DNA from 2 places in the Halalkalibacter kiskunsagensis genome. Region 1 is predicted to be linked to the other one. Evidence: riboswitches for the same ligand, from Rfam matches in the RefSeq annotation. Region 1 holds a riboswitch; the other holds the start of a gene.

Region 1 (16,251 bases):
TATGTTCAAGATTTAGAGATTAGTTTTAAGCTAACAAAAAATTTTGTAGCAGAATCCCAATGCGGCATTTCAATTATCGGAAAGAGATGGAAAGTTACGTTGTAGGTACACCCTGCTTTGCTTCTTCATGAAAGATTATGTCTTTTTTATTACGGGTGTCATTTTAGCCGTTCGTAAGGATAAGAGATAGAATGAGCAGGAAAGGAGTGAAAAATAGACGTTCGGAAATTTGGGATGACAGCTGTGATGGCCATGCATAAAATAGGTCTAAAAAAGACGCCCTTTTATAAACCTGTCACGGAGTATGAAGAAGGAGCACAAAAATAAATCTATATAATAGGAAGAAACTCGTCAAAAAATTAGCCTCTGGCGGTGAGCAGATGCATTTTCATCTCCCCGTGATGTGGTTTTTATTAGCTTCTTTAAACTTTTTTAATTGCCTGTAGATTATTCAGAAACAATTTAAACGGTTGTTTGTAACTGAATTTCTATAGAGATTTTTGTTATTAAATTACCGATTTCGATTTCTCCCACATCATTACGTAATCCAGGACAGGTTGCTTTTAAATGACAATCCAAAAAGTAACCCTCCATACCAACCGGAACAAAGGATTACTTTTTGAAAAACAATATAACTGTATACTTAAAACGCTTTGTTTTTAATACACATCACGTTGGTAACGCCCTTGCTTCTGCATATTTTTAAGATACGCTTCAGCTGCATCGCGGGCCATCGCGCCTTCTTTTTCAATTACAGTAATAAGCGCTTCGTTAACGTCTTTCGCCATATGTTTCTTATCCCCACAAACGTAGAAATACGCTCCTTTTTCAATCCATTCAAACAATTCTTTGCTATGTTCGAGCATTTTGTGTTGCACATAAATTTTTTGAGACGTATCACGGGAGAAGGTAGTATCAAGTCTTGTCAATACCCCATCTTGTTGATATTTTTCCAACTCATTTTGATAAAGGAAATCTGACGCTGCATGCTGGTCTCCAAAAAATAGCCATGACCGGCCAGTAACTTTATTCACTGCTCGTTCCTGGATAAAAGAACGGAATGGTGCAATGCCTGTCCCAGGCCCAACCATAATAATATCTTTATCTTGAGACTCTGGCAAATAGAAGTGTTTATTTGCTTGAACAAAGACTGAAAGCGTATCTCCTTCTTGAACACGTTCTGCACATAAAACAGAACAAACGCCTTTTCGATCACGTCCGTGCGTCGTGTAGCGTACAGCACCAATGGTTAGATGAACTTCATCTGGATTAGCAGTAACACTGCTTGCAATAGAATAGAGACGCGGTGTCATTTTTCTTAATAATGAAACGATTTCTTGAGCAGAAGCCTTCCATGAACCAAAATCACGTAACATATCAAGCAAATCACGCCCATAACAATATTCCTTTAGTTGATTTACATTTTCGACCAGCACAAGCTTTTGCAGCTCTTCGTTTTCTGTAAATACAGCTGCCTGTTGTAAAATCTTCTTCGTCAGCAGTGTAATTTCAAAGTAGCTTGTTAATGCTTCCTTCAGTGGCAGTGTCTCACCTTGCTTACTAACGGTTACAACCGCTTCTTCATCCCATCCCATTTCATTAATAAGAGAAACCACAAGCTCTGGATCATTTGATGGGATAACGCCAAGTGCATCACCTGGGACATAAGAAAGGCCTGACCCTTGTAATGATAACTCTATATGCCTTGTTTCCTTGCTAGAGCCAGCTCCATTTAAATTAATATTTTTTAAAATCTTTGCTTGAAATGGATTGGTCCTTGAAAATGGGAGTTTCTCACTTTTCGCTTTTTTAGAATCTTCTAAATTAAGTTTCATAGCTCTTAACCTCCAAAGGTAGTATATATTGCTTGTATAACAAAAAAAAAATGGATCATCCTAACTCTCTAAAACGAATAACTATGTAGCATTTCATAGAGAAACTTAAATAATATAACAAGTGCAAAAACAAGCAGCATAATGTGACCGGATTTGACTATACGATTTCTTATATCGCGAACAAAAATCCATATCCAAAAAATAGCCAACATACCCCAAATGAAATTGGATACGAGCTCCGTTCCTATCAATGTCCTCATCCTTCTCAACCTTCGTTTATATTATATTGTCTACCACATAGAGCATACTGAATTACTTGTCTTTCTTCTGCTTAGATATCTATGATATTTGTGTTTCTATCTATACTTCTTTACTGTATTTAAGCTTTTCCTTTTAATTTAATCGTCCCATTGTGCACATGAACTTGAAGTTAAGGTTTCTCCAAAAAGAAAGCCACGTTCATCTGTATAATCAATTTGGACCTCTTCATCTAAATAACGTTTCGTAAAACGATCCATTCGAATCTGGATCCCCTCGTACTCAATAATCGTATCGTTTCGTCGCGGTTCATCAAAAACTAGCGTAAACTTAACAGTCATCCCGCATCCCCCAGCTATATCAGCGTCAATTCGAGGAGATTGTTCGTCCTTGAACACCATTTCTTTTAGCTTTTTCAACGCCACCTCTGTTAACGTAATAACCATCGGATTCTCTCCTTCTCACCCGTGTCCTACCTTTTAATATTACACATTCGCTTTTGCTGCAAGGACCTGTTCATCTGCATGGTAGGAAGAGCGAACGAGCGGGCCTGCTTCACAGTGACTAAACCCTTTTAACAATGCAATTTTCTTTAATTCATTAAACTCCTGTGGGCTCCAATATTTTTGTACTTTTAAATGGCGTTTCGTTGGCTGTAAATATTGACCAATTGTTATAATATCAACATCGTTAGCACGAAGGTCATCCATCGTTTCTATGATTTCTTCTTTCGTTTCTCCAAGACCAATCATAATGCTTGATTTCGTTGGAATATTGGCATTCATTTGTTTTGCATTTTCACGCATTAATAACAGTCCCCACTTCAAGAGTTGAGAAGTAGAAGAAAACTAACGAAAGAATAACTTGGTCTAACCTAACTTAGTTCCACACGCTTAAAGCCACTGACACTCTCTGTGGAGTCCTATAAGATCTTAACTAACCATCAGTGGGGGATGCTCCCCCACACTGATGAAAGTTTTATTTTATGCCTTTACAGTGTCTTTTTCTTTTTCTTTTTCTTTCTCTGCCGCTTCCTTTTTTGTATAACGCAAGATGGGTTGTCTTGCTGCTTGTACTTCGTCCAATCGGCCAATGACCGTGGTATGCGGTGCCTCTAATACGATACCTGGATTTTCTTCCACTTCTTTAGCGATTTGAATCATCACATCAGCAAAGGCATCCATTGTTTCTTTTGACTCAGTTTCGGTCGGTTCAATCATTAAACATTCCTCTACATTTAAAGGAAAGTAGATCGTTGGTGGATGGTAGCCGAAATCAAGCAGACGTTTAGCCATATCAAGTGTTCTCACACCGAGCTTTTTCTGTCTAGATCCCGATAACACGAATTCATGCTTACAAATTTGTGAATATGGTGCATCAAAATACGGTTCAAGCTTTTTGCGAAGGTAATTCGCATGAACCACTGCCCCTTCAGATACTTGACGCAATCCTTCAGGACCCATCGTGCGAATATAGGTGTACGCACGAACCAAAATACCAAAGTTCCCATAATACCCTTTTACACGGCCGATAGACAGCGGGTGACTAGAGTTCAACACATATTTCTCACCGTCTTTTTCAATACGCGGTACTGGTAAGTACGGGATAAGTTTCTTTTTCACACCGACAGGACCAGCTCCGGGACCTCCTCCGCCATGAGGCGTTGTAAACGTCTTATGAAGATTTAAATGTACGATATCAAAGCCCATTTTCCCTGGTGTTGTTTTCCCTAAAATCGCATTGGCATTCGCGCCGTCATAGTAAAGTAATCCGCCTGCTTCATGAACAACTTTAGCGATTTCTACAATTTCTTTTTCAAACAACCCAAGTGTATTAGGGTTTGTTAGCATCAATGCAGCTGTATCATCGTCAACATGCTTTTTTAATTCTTCTAAGTCCACCAAACCATTTTCATTGGATGGGATGGTGACCGTTTTAAAACCAGCAACGGTGGCACTGGCAGGGTTTGTACCGTGCGCTGAGTCCGGAACCAATACCTTCGTTCTTTTTTCTCTTTTCTGTTCAAGATAGGCCTTTACCATCATTAAACCGGTCCATTCTCCTTGAGCCCCTGCAGAAGGCTGTAACGTCACCGCATCCATGCCTGTGATTTCAGCCAATTCTTCCTGCAATTCATATAAAAGCTCTAGTGCGCCCTGTACCGTTTCAGCTGGCTGATATGGATGGATGCGGCTAAAGCCTTCGAAGCGTGCCACATCTTCGTTAATTTTCGGGTTGTATTTCATCGTACAAGAACCAAGCGGGTAGAAACCATTATCGATCCCGTGGTTTTTATTAGAAAGTGCTGTGTAATGGCGCACAAGCTGAAGCTCTGATACTTCCGGGAGCTCCGCAGGCAAATCACGAATCAAATGCTTCAGAAACTTATCATGTAAATCAATGCCTTCTACGTCACTTTCCGGAAGGCTTGAACTGACACGCCCTGGACGACTGATTTCAAAGATTAGCTCATTGTATTCAACCATTTACAACCGCCTCCAATATCTGTACAAATTGGTCAATCTCTTCTTTTGTTCGCTGTTCAGTCACCGCAATGAGCATTTGATTGTCAAAGCCGTAATCACTTCCTAAGTCAAATCCTCCGATGATTCCTGCCTCAAGCAATTTTGTGTTGACCTCCTTGACCGGACAAGGAAGCTCTACCACAAATTCATTAAAGAATGGTGCTTGATTCTTAACAATAAAGTTTTTCTTTCGAAGGCACCTTGCCATGTAATCGGCTTTCTCAACATTTAGCTGTGCCATATGTCGAATTCCTTGCTTTCCAAGTGCTGTCATGCAGATGGCAGATGCAAGAGCGTTTAATGCCTGATTGGAACAAATATTGGATGATGCGTTATCACGGCGAATATGCTGCTCACGCGCTTGCAGGGTTAGCACAAATCCACGTTTTCCTTGGTCATCTGTCGTTTGCCCCACAATGCGTCCCGGTACTTTACGCATAAATTTTTTATGAACCGCAAAATAACCACAGTGCGGACCACCAAAGGCCATTGGTATTCCTAGAGGCTGCATATCACCGGTGACAATATCGGCCCCAAGTTTACCTGGTGCCTGCAGAAGCGCTAGTGCCAGCGGGTTGGCACTGACGATGAAAAGCGCTCCTTTTGCCTCTGCAATTTTCTTCACCTCTGCTAAATCTTCAATAGAACCAAAGAAATTCGGGTATTGAACAATAACGGCGGCAGTATCCTTTTCAATTTGTTCTTGTAGTTTTTCTAAGTCTGTAACATCATCAGCAAGATTCACTTCTTCCACTGTATATCCTTGTCCATCTGCTACCGTATTTAAAATGGCGCGGGATTCAGGATGAACGGCCTTTGATACAAGTACTCTTGAACATCTTGTTGAGGCAACAGCAAGTGAAGCAGCTTCGGCAAGTGATGTAAAGCCATCGTACATCGAAGAATTGGCTACATCCATTCCTGTTAGCTCACAAACCATGGTTTGGAACTCAAAAATGGCTTGTAACTCACCTTGGCTGATTTCCGGTTGATAGGGTGTATAAGCCGTGTAAAATTCAGAGCGTGAAATCATATGATTGACCACACTTGGAATGTAATGATCATATGTACCCGCACCAAGAAAAGTCAGGTAGTAGTTAGCATTTTTATTTCGTGAAGCAAGCTGATGCATTTTTTTCAAAAGAAGCGGTTCAGGAACGGCTTTTGGAATGTTTAGCTCACCATCTAAACGAAGATCAGATGGAATGTCTTCAAATAACTCATCTATAGAAGAAATGTTCAAAAAAGCGAGCATTTCTTCTTGATCTTGTTTCGTATCAGGAAGGTATCTATAAGTGTTTGTCATTTTATTCCTCTCCTTCATTGATAAATGCTTGGTACTCACCTTCATTTAGAAGCGATACTAACTCTTCTGGATTGGATATTTCCACTTCTACTAACCAACCTGCTTCATACGGATTTTCATTGATTGCCTCAGGAGTATCGTTTAACTCCTCGTTTACACGAACAACTGTACCTGATACTGGAGCGTAAAGTTCAGAAACTGCTTTAACGGATTCGATTGTTCCCATTGGTTCATCAACTTTTACTTCATCACCAACTGCTGGACTCTCAACAAAAACAATATCCCCTAACTGCTTTTGTGCATAATCAGAGATTCCAATTCGTACTCGATTTCCGTCTAATTGTAGTACCCACTCATGTTCCTCGCTATATAATAAGTTTGCTGTTGCACTTGTCATTGTTTTTTCTTCCTTTCACTTTGGTTTTTAATATTTTTATAATTCCGAAAATTATTGAGAGAAATTTTACCTGTAACGTACTTGTCGATTGGCCGTCTTTGTAAAGAGGAGACTGACAATTACGTATCTTCAAACAATGATCGCTATAACTCTACTAAAAATTTCATGAACCCCTTTTATAGAACGGTGTTTTTACAACAATGGCATCAATCATTTTTTTGCGCACTTCAACCTTTAGCTGTGTTCCCACTTCAGCATGCTCTGCCGATACAAGCGCAAGACCTAAGCTTTTCTTCAAAAACAGGGAATGGGTTCCGGATGTAATAAAGCCAATTTCCTCTTCACCCGCTGAAAATACCTTGTAACCGTGACGAGGAATTCCCCTGCCTGTCACTTCAACCCCTACTAATTTTCGTTTTAATCCTTCTTCTTTTTGAGCTGTAAGGATGTCTTTGCCGATAAAATGACTTTCTTTGTTCGTTTTGACGGCAAAACCGATTCCTGCTTCAAGCGGACTGATATCGCTTGTGAGCTCTTGTCCATATAACGCAAGCCTTGCTTCAAAACGAAGAGTGTCACGTGCACCAAGTCCACATGGTTTTAATCCATTTTCCTTCCCTGCTTCTAGAAACTTCTCCCAAAGGGCTTCCGCCTTATCTGCCGCTAAATAAAGTTCAAATCCGTCTTCCCCTGTGTACCCTGTACGGGATACGAGAACGTCTGTAACCCCATCCAGATTGACGTATTGAGCAAATTGGAAAAAGCCAATTTCTGTTAAGTCTGTTTCTGTTAAGTTTTGTAAAATACCTTCTGCCTTTGGACCTTGAAGGGCGAGCTGGGCAATGTCACCTGAAATATTTTGAATCGTTACATCTCCTTTTACGTGCTGCTTCATCCACTCATAATCTTTTTCAATATTTGCTGCGTTAATTACGAGTAGATATTTTTCATTTGCTAATTTGTAAACAAGCAAGTCATCGACCGTACCACCATCTGGATAACACATAGTTGTATACTGAGCTTGATTGATACTAAGCTTTGTTACATCGTTTGTTACAAGGTAGTTAATATAGCTTTCTGCATCTTTCCCTGTAACCAGCACCTCTCCCATATGAGAGACGTCAAAGAGTCCTGCTTCCTTTCGGACAGCCTCATGTTCTTCTAAAATGCTGGAAAACTGTACCGGAAGTTCCCACCCCCCAAAATCAATAACCTTTGCACCGTATTTTTTATATGTTTCAAAAAGCGGCGTTTGCTTTAATACTGTTTCTGTACTCATAGATACACCTCCGATTGCGGTTTCTTATGAAATAACTGTTCTTTTACCTTTTTACCTGTTTCGGTCATCGCAAGACCTCCAAGTGCGGTTTCCCGTAGTGTCCGCGGCATTTCTTTTCCGACCTTATACATCGCTTCAATGACTTCATCACATGGAATGCGGCTTTCAATACCGGCAAGGGCTAAATCAGCAGCTGAAAAGGCAATAGATGTTCCTATGACATTTCGCTTAATGCAAGGCACTTCAACAAGTCCTGCGACCGGATCGCAAACTAGACCTAAGAGTGACTTCATAGCAATTGCTGTCGCATTCACGGCTTGCTTTGGTGTACCTCCTTTTAGCTCTACGATTGTTCCCGCTGCCATAGCCGTTGCAGATCCTACTTCTGCTTGACACCCGCCGGCTGCACCTGAAATAAAGGAACGATTCGCAATCACATAACCAAGCATACTAGCCGTAAACAAGCCCATGACTAAGTCTTTATAAGAAGCTCCCTCATTTTTATGCAATGAAAATAATACACCGGGCAAAATACCGGCTGCCCCAGCTGTTGGAGTAGCCACAATAACGCCCATTCGTGCATTGCTTTCAGAGGTTGCCAGAGAGAAAGTCATTGCATCGCTAATATAATTTCCAGACAGTGTTTTACCTTGATTTATATAGTCGTACATTTTCACAGCATCACCGCCGGAAATACCACTTGGCGCAGTCGAGGCATCTTTTATCCCGGTATCAACGGCTTCTTTCATTTTGATCAATCGTTCTTCCATCATACTAATAATGGTTTCTTCACCTTTTCCCGACTTTTTCACTTCCATCATCAGCATCACTTCACCAATGGTTCTTTGCTCACGCTTGCAAGCTTCAATCAGCTCTTCCATGGACTGAATTTCCATTATATTACCCCCGTAAGTAATTTCCTTCTTAGCTGATACTGATTGGCAAGTGCTGCAAAGTCATCGCCAGCGCTTAGGCGAATATCTATCATCTCTTCGTCAATCATAAAAATTTTAGATAAACCGCCACCAAGCGATACACCACCTACTTTTACAATACATTCCCCACGCTTTGCCGTAACGACCGTTGTATTTGGGTGGTCATATTCTAAACAACTGTCTTCAAGATAGAATTCGTAACATAGTCCATATTGTTTGATCATCTCGACTGCATATCTAATCCGAGAATCATCTGTATCCATACCTAGCAATCCACCAATAAGGGCTTTATCAGTTCCATGTCCTTGATATGTTTCTGCAAAGGAATCATAGAAAATAATTTCAGTCTCTTCTGGACATCCTCCCAATAGCTCGTAAATAAACCTGCCGATGGATACGACACCTGCTGTATGAGAACTTGATGGTCCTACCATAATCGGGCCAATAATATCAAAACAACTTTGAAACTTCATGATAATGCTCCTTTCTTACACAGTAATTGATGTTTGAAATAGTGGATACATATCACAAATAGCTTTTGTTGTTTCTTTTGCTTGTTTAAGAACTTCCGTATCGCCTTTGCTTTTCAGAACAGATGCAATTACTTTAGCGATTTGCACCATCTCTTCCTTTTTCATCCCACGTGTTGTTAACGCCGCTGTCCCCATACGGATCCCACTTGTAACAAACGGACTTTGAGGATCATACGGAATCGTGTTTTTATTAACCGTTATACTAGCCTCTTCAAGCAACTTCTCGGCTTCTTTTCCTGTTAAATCCCATGGGCGTACATCCAACAGTACAATATGATTGTCTGTGCCACCTGAAATTAGAGCTGCACCTTCTTTCTTTAATTCTTCGCCAAGTATTACTGCGTTTTCGATGACTTGTTGTGCATATTCCTTAAAGCTTGGCTGCAGTGCTTCCTTAAAGGAAACTGCTTTTGCAGCGATAATATGCATAAGTGGCCCGCCTTGAATACCTGGGAATACAGCTTTATTGATGGCCTTAATGATTTCTTCATCATTGGTTAGGATAATACCGCCACGGGGACCTCTTAATGTTTTATGAGTGGTACTTGTCACAACATCCGCATAAGGGATTGGTGATAAATGAAGTCCTGCTGCTACAAGCCCCGCAATATGGGCCATATCTACCATCAATTTCGCGCCAACTTTATCAGCAATTTCTCTAAAACGAGCAAAATCAATCTTTCTTGTATAGGCACTTGTACCTGCAATGATTAGTTTTGGTTTTTCTTTTTGTGCCACTACTTCTAGTTCATCATAGTCAATCAAATGATTATCTTCTCTCACCCCGTAAGACACAACATCAAACCATTTTCCTGACATGCTTACCGGACTGCCATGTGTTAGATGTCCGCCGTGCGATAGGTTCATCCCCATTACTTTATCGCCTGGCTGAAGTAACGCATAAAAAACAGCTGTATTTGCTTGTGCACCTGAGTGTGGCTGTACGTTTGCATAGTTAGCATCGAACAGCTTGGTCAAACGTTCAATAGCAACTTGTTCTGCTACATCGACAAATTCGCATCCCCCATAATAGCGCCTTCCTGGATAACCTTCTGCATACTTGTTCGTCAACACACTTCCCATTGCTTCTAATACTTCTTCGCTTACAAAGTTTTCTGATGCGATCAATTCTAGTGTTTGATGTTGGCGATTCTTCTCTTTCTCAATTGCTTCAAAAACAATTGAATCTTTTTGTCGTAAACTCATTTTTATTCCTCCTCGAAATCTTGCTTATGTTCCCTTGGCTGTACCAACTATAGCTTGAAGAAATCTCTTTCTTGCTACTGACTTACTTTTCTATGAAAACTGTTTAAAACATGATGCTTCACTACTTTTTTACATACAAAAAAAGACACAGAAAGGTAGCATAACGTTCTCTACCCTTCTCTGTCCTTTTACCTGAGAGTTTAACTCCATTCTTAATTCAAAGAGTCTTCCCCTTTGGTGGCGTCCTACTGTATACGCGCTCTCCAGAGGTGCGTCCCGTTGTGGTTCATTCTACCTGAGAGATTTGTTTCCAAGGGTCTTTTTGGAACTTGCTCCTTCGGTGGCTTGTCGCATTGCACTCTCCCACAACCATCATCCGCTATTATGAAATTATACAGATTGAAACTTTAATTGTTTTTTACTACACATGATTGATCAGAAAAAAATTTATCTTCCTACCTGCAGTGAACCTTACTTTCATAGTTTTTAAATCTATATTTCTTTATAGTTTTAATATAAAGACTAGTTGAAGATATTCATATTAATTTGTCAGGTAAACTTACGTGGTTTTTGATAGTACAAAAAACTCATATCACTTTTAAGTAACTTCTAGACCGTAGATATACATATACTACTGCTCTACAGAAGACGCCGGAACAGTGTGGAAAAGTAATATTTATCTATTCTTCTTGGAATATAATCCATACATATAATGAAAAAGGGAAAGTTCACAAAAGAATGAACTTCCCAAAATGAAGTTAAATTCATATTTTAATTTGCTTGGAATTGCATCTTAGTTTAAATAATCAAAGACTCTAGAAACAACATCCCAAAGTATTGTTCTTTTATGAGCGTAACCTTGTTAATAAAATAAGAATTCAACTGGAACTCTCTCAAAAACATATAATTTAAAAAGCCTCTAGTATTAATTGATTTTCTAGGTAATGTTGAACTTCTAGTGCTGCGATACATCCATCCCCAGTAGCAGCTACTACCTGCCGGACTGCATTTTGTCTAATATCTCCTATCGCAAAAATTCCAAGGATATTCGTTTTCATTCGATTATCCGTTATGATCCACCCTTCTTCATCCGTAATATTTAGATTTTTCACGAAATCTGAAACAGGGTTCATCCCTATATACTCAAACACACCATCAACTGGAAAACTCTTCTTTTCACCTGTTTTTATATTTTCAATAAGGACATGAGTTACTTTATCCTCTCCTATAATCTCATTGACAACAGTATCATATATCACATCAATTTTATCATTATTAAGCATCCGCTCCACTAAAATAGGCTGAGCTCTGAATTGGTCCCGGCGATGAAGGACGGTTACTTTCTTAGCAAACTTAGTTAAAAAAACCGATTCTTCTACGGCAGAATCTCCCCCACCTATAACAACTAAGGCTTTTCCCCTAAAAAAGGCTCCATCGCAAACGGCACACCATGATACACCTCGACCTGAAAATTCTTCTTCTCCAGGAACGCCCAACTTTTTATATTTAGTACCTGTAGCAATAATGACAGATTTAGTCTGATACGTTTTATTCCCTGCATATACTACTTTAATATTGCCCTCGTTTACAATGTCTTCTACATTGGCTTGTTCATACCTGGCACCAAAGCGTAAAGAGTGCTCAAACATTTTTTGTGCTAAATCTGGTCCGGATATATGTGAATAGCTAGGAAAATTCTCTATCTCTTCCGTATTTTGAAGTTGTCCACCTGGCACTCCACGATCTAAAATTAACGTTTTAAGATTGGCCCTTGAGGTATAAACAGCGGCTGTCATACCACCAGGACCTGCACCAATAATAATGACATCGTAAATGCTATGGCTCATATACAACACCTCTTCTTTCCAAGTAAAAGGATCTGTTAATACTCCTTAAAGATATTGAGAAATTAAGTCCTTTAATTTCTCCTCTGGAGAAAACCCTAAACTCTGTTTAGCCACTGAACCATTTTTAAAAATTAAAGTAGTAGGAACACTCATAATATTAAATTTTTCTGCTAATTCACTGTTTTCATCAATATTGACATCTCCAAATGTCACATTCTCTATAGTAAGAGATAAACTATCCAATACTGGGGCAATCATTTTACAAGGACCACACCATGGCGCGCCAAATTTAATGACCGCTACCTCATTAGAATTTGTAATTTTTTCAAAATTAGCTTTATTAACTGCTACTACATTCGACATTGAAATTTCCCCCTTTATGAGCCATTCTTTCATTTTTTCACTTATACTCCTCATTCGTCATGCTAAGAAGTCTAAACATTCAGATTTATGATTCTATATATCTATAAAATAATTTAACCCCATTATTATTTACAATGTTTTTTGGCCTGGTTTCCAGTTAGCTGGACATAATCCCCCTGTCTGAAGTGCCTGAAGCACTCGAAGTGTTTCATTCACATCACGCCCAATATTATTGTGGAATACAACTTGGTACATTAACTCACCTTCAGGGTTCATAATGAACAATCCCCTAAGGGCAATTCCTTCGTCTTCAATAAGTACGCCGTATTCCCGGGAGACAACATGGTTGGTATCAGCAGCTAAAGGATATTGCAACTCTCCTAGACCATTATCTAGACGATCAGTATTAATCCATGCAAGATGCGTATGTATGGTATCTGTAGAAACTCCGATTACCTCTGCATCTAAATCTTGAAACTCCTCATAACGTTCAGACATTGCGGTGATTTCAGTTGGACAAACAAAAGTAAAATCCATCGGATAAAAGAATAGTACGGTCCATTTACCGTTCTTCATATTTTCTTCTAAACTTACTTTCTTAAATTCCTTATTGGGCATAACTGCATCCATTTCAAAGCGTGGTGCTTGTTTACCTACCATACGTTCTACCATTTTATTCATCCCCTTATTTAATTTTTTATGTTATTAACATGTTAATATATTAATCAATCAAGCCCTTTGTTTCCTTAAACAAACCATATACTCAATATGATCTTAATTGATGAATGTTATATGAATTTATATACTAAATTGGCAATAATGTTACCGCTTCTTCTGCTTCCAAGTTCTCAATCATTTCATGCCAAGACTTTGGCTTATTTGACAAGACCGAATAATAACGTTTCAAAAATTTCACAATTAGTTCTGTTTTCACTTCAGTGCTGATGGATTCCATTGGAAGAAAACAAAGATCAAGTCCTGTTACGGCCTCTCCATCATTGTGCCAGGATGGATGGACATAAGGAAAATTTAGACGCTTATAACCAAGATGGGACAGTACCTCCCGGCGAACATATGGATCCATAGAGTTCACTGCGCCAAATTCATGATATTCTACCCGATAAGGATCATAAATTTCGGCGAACATCCCGAAAAGCTGCTTTCCACTCGCTACGGCTAAGGCGTTTAAGTCCTCGAACCTCTTTTGGGCTAAAAACGGACCAATGCCGAGCCCATCGCGGCCAATGATTGTAAAGTCTGTCATCGCAACATTAAAATCCTCATAATAGCGATACTCCGTCGCCCCTACTACCTCCCCTTCAAGATCAGCAACAAAGACACGGATTCCTGGATCTTCGAGAGGTTCTTTCCAAAGGTCGAATTCCAATACTTCTTCTGGAGGAAATATGTCTTGCATTAATTGATGCATTTGTTTAAATAAAGGATCTCGTATACTCTCAATTCTTCGATATTCCATTTTCATCCTTCTCCTTGTTTCAATATTCATGTATAGAAAGGGTTTTTCCATTCCATGAGCGCTCCATAATTGGAAGACTCTGTATCCTCCAAATAGTTATCTACTATTTTAATAGGAGTACGGCCGCAACGAAGTAAAAAGGTGATGACAGGATCTTTTAGTTCCCCTTTTACGACTGCCTCAAGGTATTGTACCGGCGTCATCTCCTTTGCTTTTTTATGATACCCCGGCATTCTGCCTCCGCCTAACAACCGGTCCAGCCCCTTGTGAACGACAACATCATACATGGCTAGCATTAGCCATTTTCCTAATCTTAATTTTCGATAGGAAGGCCGCACGCTAATATCGACGACATAAAGAGTCTTTCCATTTGGTTTATGATTGCTAATATAGCCATTATCCGTAATCTCTTCCCATGTATGCTCCGGATGCTTTGGGTCAAAGTCAACAAGTAGCCCGGTCATTGAACCCGCAATCTCACCATTTACCTCAATGCATAGAGCTCCCTCGGGAAACAAGGTAACATGGTTGTGTAATTGCTCCGTATTCCACCATAAATCAGATGGGAATGGCGGAGGGAAACTTTCCTGTTGAATGCGAATTAAACCAGAAAAATCCTCTTCTTTATAATTACGGATCACCGCCAGGGCAGGACGATCCTCGTCGAAGACAAAAAACTCTTTTCGATACACGGCGACTCCTCCTTACTTACACTTGTGCGATGAGTTCTTTTTGGGGTTCCCAATCTGGATAAAGATCGGTACGACGATCACGCCATGTAGTGACAGAACCACTTTCACGAACCTGATATAACTGCTCTAAATCCAAATCAGCCGTTACAATCATATCTTGATTGATTTCACCTTCTACTAGAATACCGCGGGGAGGGAATGGAACATCGTTTGGCGTTATCACTGCTGCCTGTCCAAAATTACCTCGCATAAAGTCAACGGTAGGAAGGGAACCAACTGTACCCGTAGTAACGACATACACTTGATTTTCAACGGCTCTCGCATGGCTAGTGTAGCGAACACGATGAAATCCATGACGGTCATCGGTACATGAAGGACAGAAAATGATATCAGCCCCCTTCGCTTTCGCCATTCGAACAATTTCCGGAAATTCGATGTCATAGCAGGTCAACATGGCAATTGTTCCTTTGTCAGTCTTGAACACTTCTAGGCTTTCACCAGGGGTCATGTTCCATTCCTTCACTTCCGTCGGAGTGATATGAAGCTTTGCCTGTTCTGCGACTCTTCCATCCGGATAGAACAAATGAGCAACATTGTATAATCGGTCACCTTTACGGATGACATGAGTTCCTCCAATTATATGCATCTTTGTTTGCTTCGCGAAATTTATAAATAAAGACCGATACTGTTCCGTAAAATCAGGCAAATCTTGAATTGTCAAAGAATTGCCTTGCTGATTGCCAATAGACATTAGCTGAGTAGTGAAAAATTCCGGGAACATGACAAAATCCGCTCCAAATTCTTTAGTTGTTTTCATATAATGTTCTACTTGTTTGGCAAATTCGTCAAAGGATTGTATCGTGCGTAGCTGATATTGAATCGCTGAGACTCTTAGTTTCATAGCCTTCTCCTTTCTTAACATCTTTATATGCCTTCTTTGAAGTTCTTATTTTTAAACAACGAAAGTACTGGATACGGAGAATCAAGACACTTCAGGTCCTTATAAGGTATAAATGACCCTCTATGGTCTCTTTTATTTTCGTTATTACATAAAACACTCTTAACCCCTGCCGGATATAATCCTATAAGTATTTCAACCTTTTTACTCAGAAGGTATCTAATCTAAATACACAAAATAGCCATCAATAAAAGCCGAAGTTATAATACTAATTATTTAGATAACCGTTTCATAAGAATGTCCTTTTCGTTTTCAAAACCAGGCTTACCAAGTAAAGCAAACATATTTTTCTTATAGGCTTCCACCCCCGGCTGATCAAACGGATTTACACCTAGCAGGTATCCGCTGATGGCACAAGCCTTTTCAAAGAAATAAACCATTTCACCAAAGGTATATTCATTCAATTCGTTCAGTTCAACAAGTAAGTTGGGGACTCCCCCATCTATATGAGCCAACACTGTTCCTTCAAACGCCTTTTTATTGACTTCATCCATGGTCTTACCGGCCAAGAAATTTAATCCGTCGATATTTTCTGAATCCTCTTGAATCGTTATCTCAATACGAGGTTTTCTAACCTGCAACACTGTTTCTATTAGATTACGGCATCCTTCTTGCACATATTGCCCCATAGAATGCAAAT
Region 2 (16,251 bases), on a different contig from region 1:
AAATATGGACGAGAAAGTGCAGAGTTATATGTTAGACAGTTTCAGTTTGATATGACGAATTCAACGATCGAAGAAAAAGTACGAATGATTGAACAAATTGCGATTAATCAAGGATTAAATCCTGAGATTACTTATGTGGAAGATAAGGATGAAATTGAGTTTAGTATTTTTAATTGTACGTTTAAAGAATTAATGTCAGAGCACTCTGTCTCATTATGTTCGATGCATCATGAATTATTTAAAGGCATTTTTTCTTTCTTTCTTGGAGAACATATACTTAGGGACAATATGAAAATTACAGATCCACAAGCCAAAGCGTGCTCTTACTCGGTGGTGAAATTATAGTCTTTTTATGATGACACAGTTTTGCCATTGTACTAGGCATTTACAGTGAAGAGGTAGTCGTATATAATAAGGCTGTAATCTAACATTTGATATCCTAAGCAAGTAATGCCATGCAGGCAAAACTTTGTGTGTGAAGGAGGGAAACACAAATGGATCGTATGTATCGTGTTCTAGCTTTTTGGACAGGTATTTTTGCTGTTCTGTTCTTTGTAGGACATATGTATAATGTAGCACTTTTATTTTTTGCACAAACGGGTGCATTATTAGCTCTTAGCTATCTGAACTTATCTGAGCGTGTGTATATTTACATTTTCGGTGCCTATTTAACAATTTTCTTTGTAGGCTTTACGTATTACTCGACGTTCTTGTTAGTACCAAGTTTTGGTGGACATTAAGATTTTGGGTACATATGTGCAAAAGTGAATCACCCCTTTTCTGAAGGGGCGGTTCACTTTTTATTGTAGTTAATACTATTGACATAGTGATAAACTGTTTATAAAATATAAGGAGATTGATGAGTATTTGATTGGGAGTCCCCCTCCCCCTCAATGTCTTACATCAATACGATTTACTCCCCACAAAGACCTCCAACAAATATTGGAGGTCTTTAATTATAAAAAAAGAAAGTTTGCACTCCTACTGAAAAACACCGAGCTATCAGTATCATTTATGTATAACAATCATGCCTATTAAAATCCAGTTAAGAAGGGGTTTCCATCCATTTCACTTGCAACTGTTGTCGTTGGTCCATGACCACAAGCTACAATCGTCTCTTCAGGTAATTCAAGTAACTTCTGATGAATGCTATCTAGTAATTGTTTATGATTGCCACCAGGTAAATCCGTTCGGCCAATACTCTGTGCAAATAATGCATCTCCGGAAAAAACAATGACTTCATCTTCAACATAATAGGAAACGCTACCAGGTGAATGACCTGGTGTTTCGAATACAGAAAATGAGAATGGTCCAATTGTAAGAGTTTGTTCTTTGTCAATAATGTAATCAGCAGGTCTAATGGAGATAGCTTGCTCTCCCATAAATCGTGCTGATCCATTTTTATTTGCATCGGACAGCCAATCCTTTTCTTGGTGATGAATATAGACTGGGCAAGCGAATTCATCTCGTACATCATCAACAGCACCAATGTGATCAAAATGGGCATGTGTTAACAAGATAGCTAAAGGTTTGAGTGATTGAGACTTAATCCATTCGATGAAGGCTGTTCCATCACCACCTGGGTCAACAATGATAGCTTCATTCGCATCGTTTTGAAGTACGTAAGCATTTGTTTGCAAAGGTCCCAGTGGAAGTTGTGTCCATTTCATATAATTCCCTCCAAAATAGTTTGTAGTCCTATCATACAATACGAGGAGCTACTCGACAAACGCTAAAAAAAAGAGTAAAATAAATGAAAAATGCCCATTATAATAGTTGAGGGTAATTGTACTAGCTTCGTCAAAATTAAAGCTGACAACATTCTCAGATGGCTTTATAATAGGACTAGTTAAGCTGGGTTCTTAGTTTTACATAAGGAGGGGAAGTTATTATGATCTTTTCTATCATACTTTTAGTGGTCGCTCTACTGAGTGCTTTCGCAATTGTTCGCGAACTTCGCAGAAAAAATTTTTTTGCAGTCGGCTTTGCAGGTATCTCATTTGTTGTATTTGGCTGGTTTGCAGTTGCAACAATTATATCAATCATTACAACAGGCGGGGGCGCTCCGACAGCTCACTAAGATCACTTTGAAAAAAGGCAAACTACGTTTATGTAGTTTGCCTTTTTTCGAGTCTAAAATACTTGCTGTTGGATATAGAACATGCCGCCATTAACGATTGAAACATGGATATTCGGTTCATATTGTTCTTTTAACGCTTGTTTTTCAACGTGATAACTTTCAGGCTTTTCTTCCTCATCTTCATAAAATTTTTCAAGTAAAGCAAGATCAGTATTCCATCTCTCAATGGCCTCTTCCGCCCACACTTTATCTTCATTTTCAACATACGTTTGGACCATTTTCTGTAACCGAATTAAACCACTATGAACCGTAATTAAAGGTGATAATTTAAAACAAAAATCAGAGATCGTAGGTGTAAGGTCTTTTTGTCGTATTTTCTCATAAAACTGAGGAACAATTTGACCGTGAATTAAATTTAATCCAAGTGATAACAAAACATCCTTTTTTCGATCACATTGAAAGGAAACTTTTACGTTAAGACAAAGCCATGGCTGTAGGGGAATTGATTGTCGGCCTGATGCATCAATTTTCTCGTAAAGTCGAATATAACCGCCAAGCTCACGGGTAGATGCGAATAATTGACGAAGGCGAGGTGCGCCAAAGTGAATTTGTTCCCCTCTTAAATCGTCCGGTGCCTTGTTTTGATCGGTTATAAATGTTACTTGCATTGGTCGGGGCTCGCCCCCCGTTTTCTCTAGATAATGCCAATAAAAAGGACGATTCATTAATAATTTATCAAGCTCAATTGATAGTTGAACCTTTAAATAACTTGAGTCATTTTCAAGAATAGGGCTGTCATTTGCTTCAAAATAACGCTCTAAAAAATCATGAACTTGAGGCTGTAGCATCGCCTGATTCCTCCTCATTCGAGTTCGCTGCTTCTTGTGCGGCATCATTCATAATCGCGGCAAGATGGTCAAATTTAATTCGCATTTCTCCTTCTGAGTCCGATTGCAGGAGAATATCCTGAACATGGTCTTCAACAGAAGGGAGGTTTATTTTTGTTAGAATATCATCTAGTTCGCCTATTACAGCTTCAAAGAGATGAATTTTTTCATATAATAACTTAAGAATGTGTTGTTCTACCGTATCGGTGACGGCAAAGTTGTAAATACGAACATCTTCTTTTTGTCCTAAGCGATGAATTCGACCGATTCTTTGCTCGATCCGCATTGGATTCCATGGCAAGTCATAGTTAATAATATGACTGCAAAATTGAAGGTTAATTCCTTCACCACCTGCTTCTGTAGCAATTAAGACTTGTGCTTGATTTTGGAAAAGTTGACGCATCCAATCTTTCTTTCCACGTTTGAAACCACCTCGAAATGGTACAGATGAAATACCGTTCTGTTTTAAGTACCACTGTAAATAAAGTTGGGTTGCACGGTATTCAGTAAATATAATTACTTTCCCATTGATCTCTTTGATAAGTTCAAGAGCTTTCTCCGCTTTAGCATGTCCATCGATTTCGCCAATTTTATTTAACAATCTTTCAGCATCAGGTAGAGTACGACCGTCGGCATGCGCACGTTCAACCATATTTTTTAAGGTCATAAATGCCGCTTCTCTACTACTACAAACCTCTCTCTTTAAGGTGAGCAGAGCAAAATGGCTTGAGCCATCTTTTAATTGCTCAATCTCATTATAAAACGCACGCTCTGATTCACTGAATTCAATTGGTACTGTTTCGACAATTCGTTTTGTCCATTCAATTCCTGTTTCTTCACGACGGTTACGGACCATTACCTTATTGACTAATTCTTTTAACTTTTCTTCGTTTTTAGGTGATCGCTTTTTTGTGCGATATTCTTGTTCAAATGAAGTAATATCGCCTAGATGACCAGGTTTTAATAAGGAGACCAAGTTAAAGATTTCCTCTAGTTTGTTTTGTACAGGTGTTGCTGTCAGCAGGAGACAGAACTTCTTTTTTAAACGTTTGATGAACTCGTAATTTTTTGTTTTAGGATTTTTTAGTTTATGAGCTTCATCGATTATTACTAAATCATATGGTTGGTCAAGTACGATATCTCGATGGGGCTGTCTTTTTGCAGTGTCAATTGAAGCAACGACAACATCACATTGTTCCCATACATAAGATTTTCGTTGTGCAACAGCAGGAATGTGAAATTTTGTATTTAATTCAATTGCCCATTGAGAGACTAGTGATGCTGGGACAAGAATTAATACTTTTTTTACAAGCCCACGAATCATATATTCTTTTAAAATTAAGCCAGCCTCAATCGTTTTGCCAAGCCCGACTTCATCCGCTAAAATCGCTTTGCCATTCATTTGCTCAATGACGGTATTAGCTACCTCTATTTGATGAGGGAACGGCTCTAATTGCGGTAAGTGTTTTGGAGCTTGTAAACCATGAAACTCAGGAATGATTTGATGCTCCTCAGCTTCATATGCAAGTTTGAAAAGTTCCCAATTAGACCAAGGGCCATCTTGGTCTAATCGATCTTTAAAGGTATCTGACCATTCTTGGTCAAAATGGATTTCGATATTCATTTCTTATCATCCTTTCGAATAACTTTACGTCTATATCCGAATGAAAAACTAAAAAATCTATAAAATAATCTGATTTCAGAAATAAATAGTTGCGTCTGGTCGTTCATCTTGGTAGGATATTAATATAAATCCGAATTACCATATCTTTAAATGCTTATACATGTAGTATGTACCAAATATTCAAATTCATGAGTATGATTCTTTAACAATTGAATTCGATTGCGGATGAGAATAAGGGGAGAGCTTGCAAGAATGTTTGCAACGCCGAAGGAGCAAGTGGTTAGATAGTGTGTTATCAACACGAATCTCTCAGGCAAACAGACTCTTATTTGACGCAACTCTGGAGAGTGCTCGAAAATAGAGCCACCTACGAAGACACTATATTCTGCTATGATTGAATATAGGAAACTTTCTGGTATCAGGACAGAGTTATACACGATTGTGTGTATAACTCTGTCCTTTTTTGTTTTATTTTAATAAGGATTCATGCGTACGATTATCAATTTGGGAAAGTCTAAGGAGGTCATTATACATGTCAGGATTAAAGAGAACACCTTTGTTTGAACAGTATAAAAAAAAGGGAGCGAAAACCATTGATTTTGGAGGATGGGATCTCCCAGTACAATTTTCAAGTATTAAGGATGAGCACGAAGCAGTTCGTACAAAAGCTGGATTATTTGATGTTTCCCATATGGGTGAGGTAGAAGTTAAAGGAAAGCAGGCCCTACCTTATTTGCAAAAGCTAATGACAAATGATGTCTCCAAACTGGTTGATGGGCAGGCTCAATATACCGCGATGTGCTATGAGGATGGAGGAACAGTCGATGACCTTCTCGTTTATAAAAAGGCATTGGATGATTACTTGTTAGTTATTAATGCCTCAAATATTGAGAAAGATGTCGCGTGGATGAAACAACATCTGATTGATGATGTTTCGTTAGTGAATATTTCTAACGATATCGCTCAAATAGCAATCCAAGGCCCTCTTGCGGAGCTGATTTTACAAAAACAAACGGATTTTTATTTGTCATCAATTCGATTCTTTCGCTTTGCAGATCAAGTCAATATTGCTGGTGTGAAGTCACTCGTATCTAGAACGGGCTATACGGGTGAAGATGGGTTTGAACTTTATTGTAACGGCAAAGAAGCTTCTAAGCTTTGGAATTCCTTGCTTGAAGCAGGTGAACCAGATGGACTTGTTCCTTGTGGCCTAGGAGCGCGTGATACATTACGATTTGAAGCGAGACTTCCACTTTATGGACAAGAATTAACAAAAGATATCTCACCACTCGAGGCTGGTATAGGGTTTGCTGTTAAAGTGAATAAAGAAGATGATTTTATCGGGAAAGATGCTTTGAAGAAACAGAAGGAAGATGGACTTTCAAGAAAGCTTGTTGGAATTGAGATGATTGAAAAAGGAATTCCACGTACAGGGTACGAGGTGTTTGTAAATGAAGAGCAAGTTGGTTTTGTTACAACGGGAACGCAATCGCCGACATTAAAGAAAAATATAGGACTAGCTGTCATTGAACTTGACTTTACGGCTATTGGAACAGAAGTAGAAGTACAAGTTCGAAAAAAACGCTTAAAAGCAAAAGTCGTTCAAACACCATTTTATAAGAAGGCTTAGGGGAGGAACTGATATGAATCACCGTTATTTACCGATGACAGATGTTGATCAAAAAGAAATGCTTGAGACAATTGGTGCTCAGTCGATTGAAGATTTGTTTTCTGATATACCAAAAGAAATCCGCTTTAAAGGAGAAATGAAGTTAAAGGAAGCGTTAAAAGAACCTGAGCTTATTTCTTATTTCAAAGGGTTAGCTGGCAAGAATGTGTCGATGAAACAAACACCATCTTTTTTAGGTGCAGGTGTATATGAGCATTACATTCCATCAATTGTTGATCATGTCATTTCACGTTCTGAGTTCTATACGGCTTACACTCCTTATCAACCAGAAATTTCACAAGGAGAACTTCAAGCAATCTTTGAGTTTCAAACTATGATTTGTGAACTAACGGGAATGGACCTAGCGAACTCATCTATGTATGATGGTCCGACTGCTCTTGCTGAAGCTGCGATGCTTAGTGCTGGGCAAACGAAAAAGAAAACAATTTTAGTGTCCAAGGCAGTTCATCCAGAAGCTCGTGCAGTGTTGCTAACAAATGCAATAGGTCAGCGTTTAAATGTGATTGAGATTGATACTGACAAAGGTGTGACTAATCTCAAACAACTACAAGAGTTATATGGTGATGACACAGCGTGTGTTGTTGTACAACATCCTAACTTTTATGGAAACCTTGAACCGTTAAAAGAATTAGAAACAATTACACATAGTAATAAAGCGATGTTTGTTGTATCTAGTAATCCATTGGCTCTAGGTCTACTTAAGCCACCTGGAGAGTTTGGGGCTGATATCGTTGTTGGTGATGCACAGCCATTTGGAATTGCGACTCAATTTGGGGGGCCGCATTGTGGTTATTTTGCAACAACGAAGAAGCTCATGAGAAAAGTTCCTGGTCGTTTAGTCGGGCAGACAACAGACGATCACGGGCAACGAGGCTTTGTTCTAACCCTGCAAGCACGTGAGCAGCATATTAGACGTGAAAAAGCGACATCAAACATTTGTTCAAATCAAGCATTAAATGCCTTAGCTGCTTCGGTGGCAATGAGTGCGATTGGGAAAAAAGGTGTAAAAGAAATGGCTTATCAAAATGTTCAGAAAGCGGCTTATTTGAAACAGAAGTTGAAGGAACATGGAGTGGAAATCGTGTCAGAGCAACCAACTTTTAATGAATTTGTTGTAGATGTGAAAGGACCGGTTTCACAAGTAAATGAGCTTTTGCTTGAAAAAGGATTCATCGGAGGGTACGACTTAGGTCGTGACGATGATCTATTATCAGGTCAAATGCTTCTAGCTGTGACGGAAGTACGAACAAAAGCAGAGATAGATACTTTTGCTAAGGAATTGGGGGCGTTAGTATGATGACAAAAGACCAACCGCTAATCTTTGAACGTAGCAAACCAGAACGTGTTGGACATAGCTTGCCAATACTCGATATTGAAGAACAGGCTATAGAAGAGTTAATTCCTAGAGAGTATTTACGAGTGTCAGAACCTGAGTTACCGGAAGTTTCAGAGCTTGAGATCATGCGTCATTACACAGCGCTATCCAAGCGAAACCATGGTGTAGATTCTGGTTTTTATCCACTTGGTTCTTGTACGATGAAATACAATCCAAAGATCAATGAAAATGTAGCACGCTTTGAAGGCTTAGCTCATATTCATCCATATCAACCAGTCGAGCAAGTCCAAGGTGCGATGGAATTGCTTTATGAGCTTCAAACATCGCTTGCTGAAATCACAGGGATGGATGAAGTTACTCTTCAACCTGCAGCTGGTGCACATGGTGAGTGGACGGGGTTAATGATGATTCGTGCCTATCATGAAGCCAATGGAGATTTCCAACGAACAAAGGTCATTGTACCAGATTCAGCTCACGGAACGAATCCCGCATCAGCAACGGTCGCTGGTTTTGAATCGGTTACGGTACGAACTGATGAAAATGGACTTGTTGATTTAGCTCATTTGCGTGAAGTCGTTGGAGAAGACACAGCTGCTCTTATGTTAACTAATCCCAATACACTTGGATTATTTGAGACCTATATTGTAGAGATGGCACAAATCATTCACGGAGCAGGTGGGAAGCTGTACTATGATGGTGCGAACTCGAATGCGATTTTAGGTATCGCAAGACCTGGTGACATGGGCTTTGATGTCGTTCATCTTAACTTGCATAAAACATTTACAGGTCCACACGGTGGTGGTGGCCCAGGGTCTGGTCCAGTTGGGGTGAAGAAGGATTTAATTCCGTATTTACCAAAACCGGTTATTGTAAAACGTGAAGATGGTGTATATGACTTTGAATATAATCGTCCACATTCTATTGGACGTGTGAAGCCGTATTATGGAAATTACGGAATTAATGTTCGTGCATATACTTATATTCGTACAATGGGTCCAGATGGTTTGCGGAAAGTATCTGAATATGCGGTTTTAAATGCAAACTATATGATGCGTAGACTTGAACCACATTTTGATTTGCCTTACACACAGCATTGTAAGCATGAATTTGTTATCTCAGGCCGTCGACAAAAGAAACTTGGTGTGCGGACTTTAGACATCGCGAAACGATTATTAGATTTTGGCTATCATCCACCTACGATTTACTTCCCGTTAAATGTAGAGGAATGCATGATGATTGAGCCAACTGAAACAGAGTCGAAAGAGACATTAGATGAATTCATTGATGCGATGATCCAAATCGCACGTGAGGCAGAAGAGAATCCGGAGATTGTTCAAGAGGCTCCTCATACAACGGTTATCTCAAGGCTAGATGAAACAACAGCTGCGCGTAAGCCAATTTTAAAATATGAAAAAGCCTGAGCATTTGCTCAGGCTTTAAGTCAATCAATGAAGTAAGAAAGCCCACTCAGAGTTATTCAAAAGGGGAACATCGTCTTTTTGAATTAGCTCTTCTTCTTTATTTTACCAGACCATTTTTTAAATCCACCTTTTAGATGGGAGATGTCGTCTGTGCCACGTTTCTTTTTGATCATTTGGGCAGCTTGTCTACTGCGTGCACCTGATTGACAATATAGGTAAACAGGTTGATCGTTACGAATTTCATTGATTCGTTGACGAAGTTGTGACATGGGGATGTTCCGTGCACCTAAAATGTGTCCCCCTTCATATTCACGTGGTTCGCGAACATCGATCAATTGTGCTTTTCGATAGCCTTTAATAAAGTCTTCCTGTGTTAATGTCTTCAAATATTTTGGATTATAAAAGCGCTTAAACAACGTGTACGCCACTAATCCAAGTAAGATAAGCCATAAGAATTCCATTGGGTAATTTCTACACTCCTTTACGTACTTCCGTCATGATATATTATAATAGCCGGGAGGCAAATACGCAATAAGTTAACTAGGCAAATGGCTTGGCTAAAAGTGAGCTGTTTGTTAAAATGACAAGATAAATGAGTGGAAAGTGGCGATGGCTGATGAAGGAAACATGGCGTTACATTGATTCAGGAGAGTGTTCTCCTGCTTATAATATGGCTTTAGATGAAGCTTTACTAGATTGGCATAGTAAAGGTTTAGTTCCGCCAACTATTCGTTTTTACGGATGGAATCCAGCAACATTGTCAATTGGATATTTTCAAAAGGTTGAAAAAGAAATTAACTTGGATAAGGTTCGTGAATACGGCTTAGGTTTCGTTCGTAGACCTACTGGAGGCCGAGGAGTTTTGCATGATAAAGAATTAACGTATAGTGTTATTGTCTCTGAAGATCATCCAGAAATGCCTACGACTGTTACTGAAGCGTATCGAGTGATTTCAGAAGGGATATTGGAAGGCTTTAAGAATGTAGGACTGGACGCTTATTTTTCGATTCCTCGCACGGATGAAGAGAAAAGTGCACTGAAAAATCCGCGTTCAGCTGTTTGTTTTGATGCTCCCTCTTGGTATGAACTGGTTGTAGAAGGAAGAAAAGTTGCAGGGAGTGCTCAGACGAGACAAAAGGGCGTCATTTTGCAGCATGGATCGATTATTTTAGATATTGATGAGGATAAATTGTTTGATTTGTTTAAGTATTCTAGTGACCGCCTACGTGAGAGAATGCAAAAGAACTTTAAAAATAAAGCGGTGGCAATTAACGCATTACGAAGTGACTCTTTAACAATGGAAGAAGCAAAGGCTGCATTTAAAAGAGGATTTGAAAAGGGTTTAAACATTGAGTTAGAAGCTTACACGTTAACAGAAGAAGAAGAAGAAGTTGTTAGCCAAATAGCGAGAGACCGTTATGGCAAGGATGAATGGAACTTTAGAAAATAATATCAATTATTTGAAAAAAGAGGGTATTCCAAACGCTGGCTTTTGGGTACCCTCTTTATCTATTTAAGCTTTTGGTAGCAGTTCCTTAAACTTGAGTTGGAGGTCTTGTGTCACTTGACCAATTTCGAATGTAGTTGACAATTGTCCTTTAACAGCTTTAATTGGAGCAATTTCAACGGAGGTACTAGAAATAAATGCTTCATCGGCATGTTCTAAAACATCAACTGGGAAAGGCTCTTCAACTACTGAATAATTATGACGCTTTGCTAAGTCAATAATGAGTTGCCTTGTAATTCCGTTTAAAATAAGGTTTGTTGCAGGATGGGTATATAGAACTTTATCTTTAACAAGAAATAAATTTGATGATGAACCTTCTGTAATCGTGCCACTACGATGTAAAATCGCTTCATGGCAATTGTTATCTGAAGCCTCGCGTTTAACCATAACATTACCTAACAGATTGATTGTTTTAATATCGCAACGGAGCCAGCGTATATCATCAGTTAACCAAACATCAATGCCGTTTTTCTGAATGTCTTCAAGGTTTTGAGCTGCCTGTGTAAATGCTGTGAACACAGGTGTTGACTCTCTGGTATATAGGTGATTGCGAGGTTCAACTCCGCGAGTGAATTGGAAATAAACAAGGCCATTTTCAATTGAATTCTTTTCAATTAGTGAATGGATTAATTCGACTAGTTTTTCTTTTGAAAAAGCTAGTGGAATATCTAGTTTATTTAGGCTCGAAAGTAGACGCGCGATATGTTCGTCCATAGCAAATGGACTTCCATCATAAACCTTTACTACTTCATAAACACCATCACCAAAATAATAACCGCGGTCATCCAAATTAACCGTAGCTTCTTTTTTTGGTATAAGTGTTTCATTTTGAATAATATATTCCATCACGATTCCTCCAGCTTTTAAAATGTAAGTATTTGGTTGGATTCTATTTATTGCATGTTACTAGAATATCATATAGTATGAGCATCCATGAAAAATTTTGTCAATCATTTTGACCTTGCCGAGCAAACAATGATGAAACATGAAGTTGAAGTTATCCTTATTTAAGCAAGAGACAAATTTCTTCAAAATAACGTAAAAAAACGGATAAAAATCTAATAAACTCGTAAATGCTTCTTTTTTTGATTCTTTACAAAGTTGACAAATAGCATCAAAATAGAATTAAACACAATATATGGTGTATTAAAAATAAAAATGAGCACAATATATTGAATCTGAACTGATCTTTGTGGTAAGCTTACCCAAGAATGTTGAATATGGATATGCACAACGACTTCATCTACAACTAGATGTACGTATGTTTTAATAGATTTCCATGAGAAAGAGGAGGAGAGGCGAATGGCAATGACAATGTCGAAAGTAATGCGCCTAAATGTAGAAAGATTAAATGAGGATATTGAGCAGTTTCCTCAAGTTCACCCTATTACAAGTGATATGCACATAACAAAAAAAGGTGTATCGAGACTGGTAATGTTAGACCGCTATACATTCAAAGATACGGAAAAGAAAACATTAAAAGAAGGAGATTTTGTCGTATTAACTGTAAAAGACGATCCGAAGTTTCCAGCTCGTGGTTACGGATTTATCATGGAATTAGATCGTGTCAAAAATCAAGCAAAAGTACTAGTAGACGAAGAATTTCGTGGAGTGCTTGAAGGCGATGAAGCAGAAAGTGGTGTCGTAACGCGTTCACTTGATACGATTGAGAAGCCACTTGAGCTTTATTATGAACAAATTGCAAAGCGTAATGCTACAGGCCTTGCATCGGTGGAAACGACTGAACAAAAAAGACAAGAAGCATTTGAACAATTTTATGAGCAACTTGTTTCAATGAACTTTATTCCAGCAGGTCGCGTGTTATATGGTGCAGGGGCTGAGACGGATGTGACGTATTTCAACTGTTATGTAATGCCGTATGTACAAGATTCACGCGAAGGAATTTCAGAACATCGCAAGCAAGTGATGGAGATTATGAGTCGCGGTGGGGGCGTTGGAACAAACGGTTCTACATTAAGGCCTCGTAATACGCTCGCTCGTGGAGTGAACGGAAAATCATCTGGATCTGTTTCTTGGCTTGATGATATTGCAAAGCTAACGCATCTTGTTGAGCAAGGTGGGTCAAGACGTGGTGCTCAAATGATTATGCTTTCCGACTGGCATCCTGACATATTGGAATTTATTATTTCTAAAATGCAAAATCCTCGTATTTTACGGTTCTTACTTGAAAATACACAAGATGAATACATTCAAAAGCTCGTAAAAGACAAGCTTTCGTTTACTCCATTAAGTGTAGTAGAGGAGTCTATGTACCAAGGGATTGTGAATTATAAGACCATTGCGGGTCACGGTGGATTTGATCTCAAAGTCATCCGAGATGCAGAAGAAAAGCTGCGAGTTGGCGGAACGTATTCTGTTAACAATGCAGAATTTTTAACAGGTGCAAATATTTCTGTATGTTTAACAAAAGAATTTATGGAAGCTGTTGAAAATGATGAAGAATATGCTCTACGCTTCCCTGATGTTGAAAACTATACGGAAGAAGAGATGGCTACTTATAATAAAAAGTGGCATGAAATTGGTGATGTACGCGAGTGGAAAGAACTAGGTTACGGTGTCAGAACGTATCGGATCCTAAGAGCAAAAGAGTTATGGAATTTGATTAACATTTGCGCTACATATAGTGCAGAACCAGGCATATTTTTTATTGATAATGCAAATGACAAAACGAATGCTAAGGCCTACGGTCAAAAAGTAGTAGCAACTAATCCGTGTGGGGAACAACCACTTGCTCCTTATTCTGTATGTAATTTAGCGGCTATTAATTTAGCAGAAATGGCCAATAAAGAAACAAAGGAAATTGACTTTGCAAAATTACAAAAGACCGTTGAAGTCGGTGTGCGTATGCAAGATAATGTCATTGATGCAACGCCGTACTTCCTAGAGGATAACACGAAGCAAGCAAAAGGTGAGCGCCGTGTTGGTTTAGGAGTAATGGGTCTTCATGATCTATTGATTTATTGTGAATCAGTGTATGGATCAGAGAGTGGAAATCAGCTTGTTGATAAAGTGTTTGAGACGATTGCAACAACTGCATATCGTACAAGTATTGAGCTGGCGAAAGAAAAAGGGAGCTTTCCTTTCTTAGAAGGATCGACAGCACAAGAAACAGCGGAATTACGTAACGCCTTCATTAACACTGGGTACATGAAGGACATGCCGGAAGATATCCGTCAAGGCATATTAGAGCATGGTATCCGAAATTCACACTTGCTAACGGTTGCCCCTACAGGAAGTACAGGAACGATGGTAGGCGTGTCAACGGGTCTTGAGCCGTATTTCTCTTTCTCTTACTTCCGCAGTGGAAGACTTGGGAAGTTTATTGAAGTAAAAGCAGGCATAGTAGAAGAGTATTTACAAGCAAATCCTGGTGCAGATGAAAATCAACTACCAGAATGGTTTATTTCGACTATGGAGCTTTCTCCAGAAGCGCATGCTGATGTCCAATGTATTATTCAACGCTGGGTAGATAGCTCTCTTTCAAAAACGGTAAATGCACCTCGTGGCTATACAGTTGAACAGGTTCAAGGTGTCTATGAGCGTCTATACCGTGGCGGTGCAAAAGGTGGTACAGTATATGTAGATGGAAGTCGTGATGCGCAAGTTCTTTCCTTAAAAGCGGAAGAAAATCGCTTTGAGGAAGAGTCTACACATACGGAACAAAAGAAGAAAGTTGTCCTAATCGATACGATTTCTGAAGTGAGATCAACAAACGTAACGATTGGATCAGAGGTTGGGAATACATGTCCGGTTTGTCGTGAAGGTCAAGTTGAAGATATTGGCGGTTGTAATACATGCACAAGCTGCGGTGCACAGTTAAAGTGTGGTCTTTAAGGAACAGGAAAAAAGATGAATAATCATATAAAAAAGGACTCAATCACATTACATAGATTGAGTCCTTTTTTGCATTTGTTAGTGGGTTGTTGCAGTTCCCCCTTTTGTTAGTAAATGGCAGTGTGAATCAATAAGACGTGCACAAGCTATAAAAAAAAGAAAGAGGTGCATGTATGATGAGGGCTTTTCAGCCGCAATTGGTTTACATAGAACCTGGTGCATTAGAGTACGCGCTAGGTCGTGAATTAAAAGAGAAGTTTGAAAAAGAAGGTGTGGAGATTAGAGAAACGACTTCGCATAATCAAGTCCGAAACATTCCGGGGAAGAACGAATTGCAACAATATCGAAATGCGAAATCTACACTTGTAATTGGTGTTCGGAAAACATTAAAGTTCGATACATCAAAACCTTCCGCAGAATATGCACTACCACTAGCGACAGGCTGTATGGGGCATTGTCATTATTGTTACTTACAGACGACACTTGGAAATAAGCCATATATTCGTACTTACGTGAATTTAGAAGATATATTTGATGCTGCAGATCAATATATACAGGAACGAGCACCTGATATCACTCGTTTTGAGGCTGCTTGTACGTCAGATGTAGTTGGAATTGATCATTTAACGCACTCTTTGAAAAAGACGATTGAACATATTGGTCAAACAGACCTAGGACGCTTACGCTTCGTAACAAAATATCATCATGTTGATCATTTGCTTGATGCCAAACATAATGGAAATACTCGCTTCCGTTTTAGTGTGAATTCTGACTATGTAATTAAACAATTTGAACCAGGGACGTCCAGCTTTTTAGAAAGAATAGAAGCGGCGGGGAAAGTAGCAAAAGCAAATTATCCATTAGGATTTATCGTGGCACCGTTAATTTTGCATGAGGGTTGGAATGCAGGCTATTATGAACTATTTGAACGATTAGAGGCCATTTTACCGCTGTATGCAAAGAAAGATCTTACATTTGAATTAATCCAACATCGTTATACAAAAACAGCCAAAAATATTATTCAAAAGCGTTATCCTAAATCGAAACTTGAAATGAATGAAGAAGAAAGAAAGTATAAATGGGGTAAATATGGACGCGGCAAGTATGTTTATCAAGATGAACAAGCAGGGGAATTAAAAGAAACAATCCAATCCTATATTGATCGTTTCTTTCCAGAAGCAAAAATTGAATACTTTACTTAATGTGATACAAGTCATTGTCCTCTTCCTACATTGTAGTGTAAAATAAAACTGTTGCACATTTTCGAGTAGCATTTGAAATGTGCCAGAATAGGTATATAATACAGAGTTTTTTTGTATAAACACCGTAGTAGCCTGCAAACAGGGTAATTTGGCGACAAAAATGGAGGGGACACTATGCCAACACCTAGTATGGAAGATTATTTAGAAAGAATTTACATGTTGATTGAGGAGAAAGGCTATGCAAGGGTCTCCGATATCGCAGAGGCATTAGAAGTCCATCCTTCATCAGTGACAAAAATGGTTCAAAAATTGGATAAAAGTGATTATTTAATATATGAACGATATCGTGGTCTTGTTCTAACAGCAAAAGGAAAGAAAATAGGGAAAAGACTTGTCTACCGTCATGAACTTCTAGAGGATTTTATGAGGCTTATAGGGGTTGATGAAGCGCATATTTATCAAGATGTTGAAGGAATTGAGCATCATCTTAGTTGGGATGCGATTGATCGAATTGGAGATTTAGTTCAATTTTTTCAAGAACAGAAACAACGAGTAACAGAACTTAGAGATATTCAAAAAAGTAATGAAGAAGATGAATCGTAAGAGAAAACACCTGCTAACGGGTGTTTTTTTGTGTTTAAAAAAAGAA

Evidence for each region. A riboswitch is a leader RNA that binds a small molecule or an ion and turns the genes downstream of it on or off. The one in region 1 is predicted to bind glycine.
Region 2: linked by a shared signal. The riboswitch ahead of gcvT (glycine cleavage system aminomethyltransferase GcvT) and the one ahead of glyA (serine hydroxymethyltransferase) in region 1 are both predicted to bind glycine.

What each region holds. Positions count from the first base shown of each region.
Region 1 covers NZ_JAXBLX010000018.1:73,008-89,258, forward strand. The annotation lists gene SLH51_RS12260 (sulfite reductase subunit alpha) at 660-1,835, opposite strand; gene SLH51_RS12265 (HesB/IscA family protein) at 2,234-2,539, opposite strand; partial or broken gene SLH51_RS12270 (lipoyl synthase) at 2,579-2,887, opposite strand; gene gcvPB (aminomethyl-transferring glycine dehydrogenase subunit GcvPB) at 3,077-4,579, opposite strand; gene gcvPA (aminomethyl-transferring glycine dehydrogenase subunit GcvPA) at 4,572-5,924, opposite strand; gene gcvH (glycine cleavage system protein GcvH) at 5,926-6,321, opposite strand; gene gcvT (glycine cleavage system aminomethyltransferase GcvT) at 6,485-7,600, opposite strand; gene sdaAA (L-serine ammonia-lyase, iron-sulfur-dependent, subunit alpha) at 7,597-8,496, opposite strand; gene SLH51_RS12300 (serine dehydratase beta chain) at 8,496-9,008, opposite strand; gene glyA (serine hydroxymethyltransferase) at 9,024-10,274, opposite strand; glycine riboswitch at 10,445-10,551, opposite strand; gene trxB (thioredoxin-disulfide reductase) at 11,183-12,121, opposite strand; gene trxA (thioredoxin) at 12,167-12,484, opposite strand; gene SLH51_RS12320 (peroxiredoxin) at 12,614-13,156, opposite strand; gene SLH51_RS12325 (GNAT family N-acetyltransferase) at 13,290-13,961, opposite strand; gene SLH51_RS12330 (GNAT family N-acetyltransferase) at 13,988-14,653, opposite strand; gene SLH51_RS12335 (carbon-nitrogen hydrolase family protein) at 14,670-15,554, opposite strand; gene SLH51_RS12340 (glucose-6-phosphate isomerase) at 15,824-16,251, opposite strand, start outside.
Region 2 covers NZ_JAXBLX010000030.1:3,214-19,464, forward strand. The annotation lists gene SLH51_RS16610 (helix-turn-helix transcriptional regulator) at 1-345, shown strand, start outside; gene SLH51_RS16615 (DUF2626 domain-containing protein) at 495-740, shown strand; gene SLH51_RS16620 (MBL fold metallo-hydrolase) at 1,035-1,670, opposite strand; gene SLH51_RS16625 (DUF2759 domain-containing protein) at 1,892-2,080, shown strand; gene SLH51_RS16630 (YqhG family protein) at 2,134-2,928, opposite strand; gene SLH51_RS16635 (DEAD/DEAH box helicase) at 2,906-4,591, opposite strand; glycine riboswitch at 4,817-4,926, shown strand; gene gcvT (glycine cleavage system aminomethyltransferase GcvT) at 5,124-6,221, shown strand; gene gcvPA (aminomethyl-transferring glycine dehydrogenase subunit GcvPA) at 6,235-7,578, shown strand; gene gcvPB (aminomethyl-transferring glycine dehydrogenase subunit GcvPB) at 7,575-9,038, shown strand; gene SLH51_RS16655 (rhodanese-like domain-containing protein) at 9,122-9,499, opposite strand; gene SLH51_RS16660 (lipoate--protein ligase family protein) at 9,652-10,488, shown strand; gene dat (D-amino-acid transaminase) at 10,552-11,391, opposite strand; gene SLH51_RS16670 (vitamin B12-dependent ribonucleotide reductase) at 11,848-14,400, shown strand; gene splB (spore photoproduct lyase) at 14,574-15,602, shown strand; gene mntR (transcriptional regulator MntR) at 15,777-16,205, shown strand.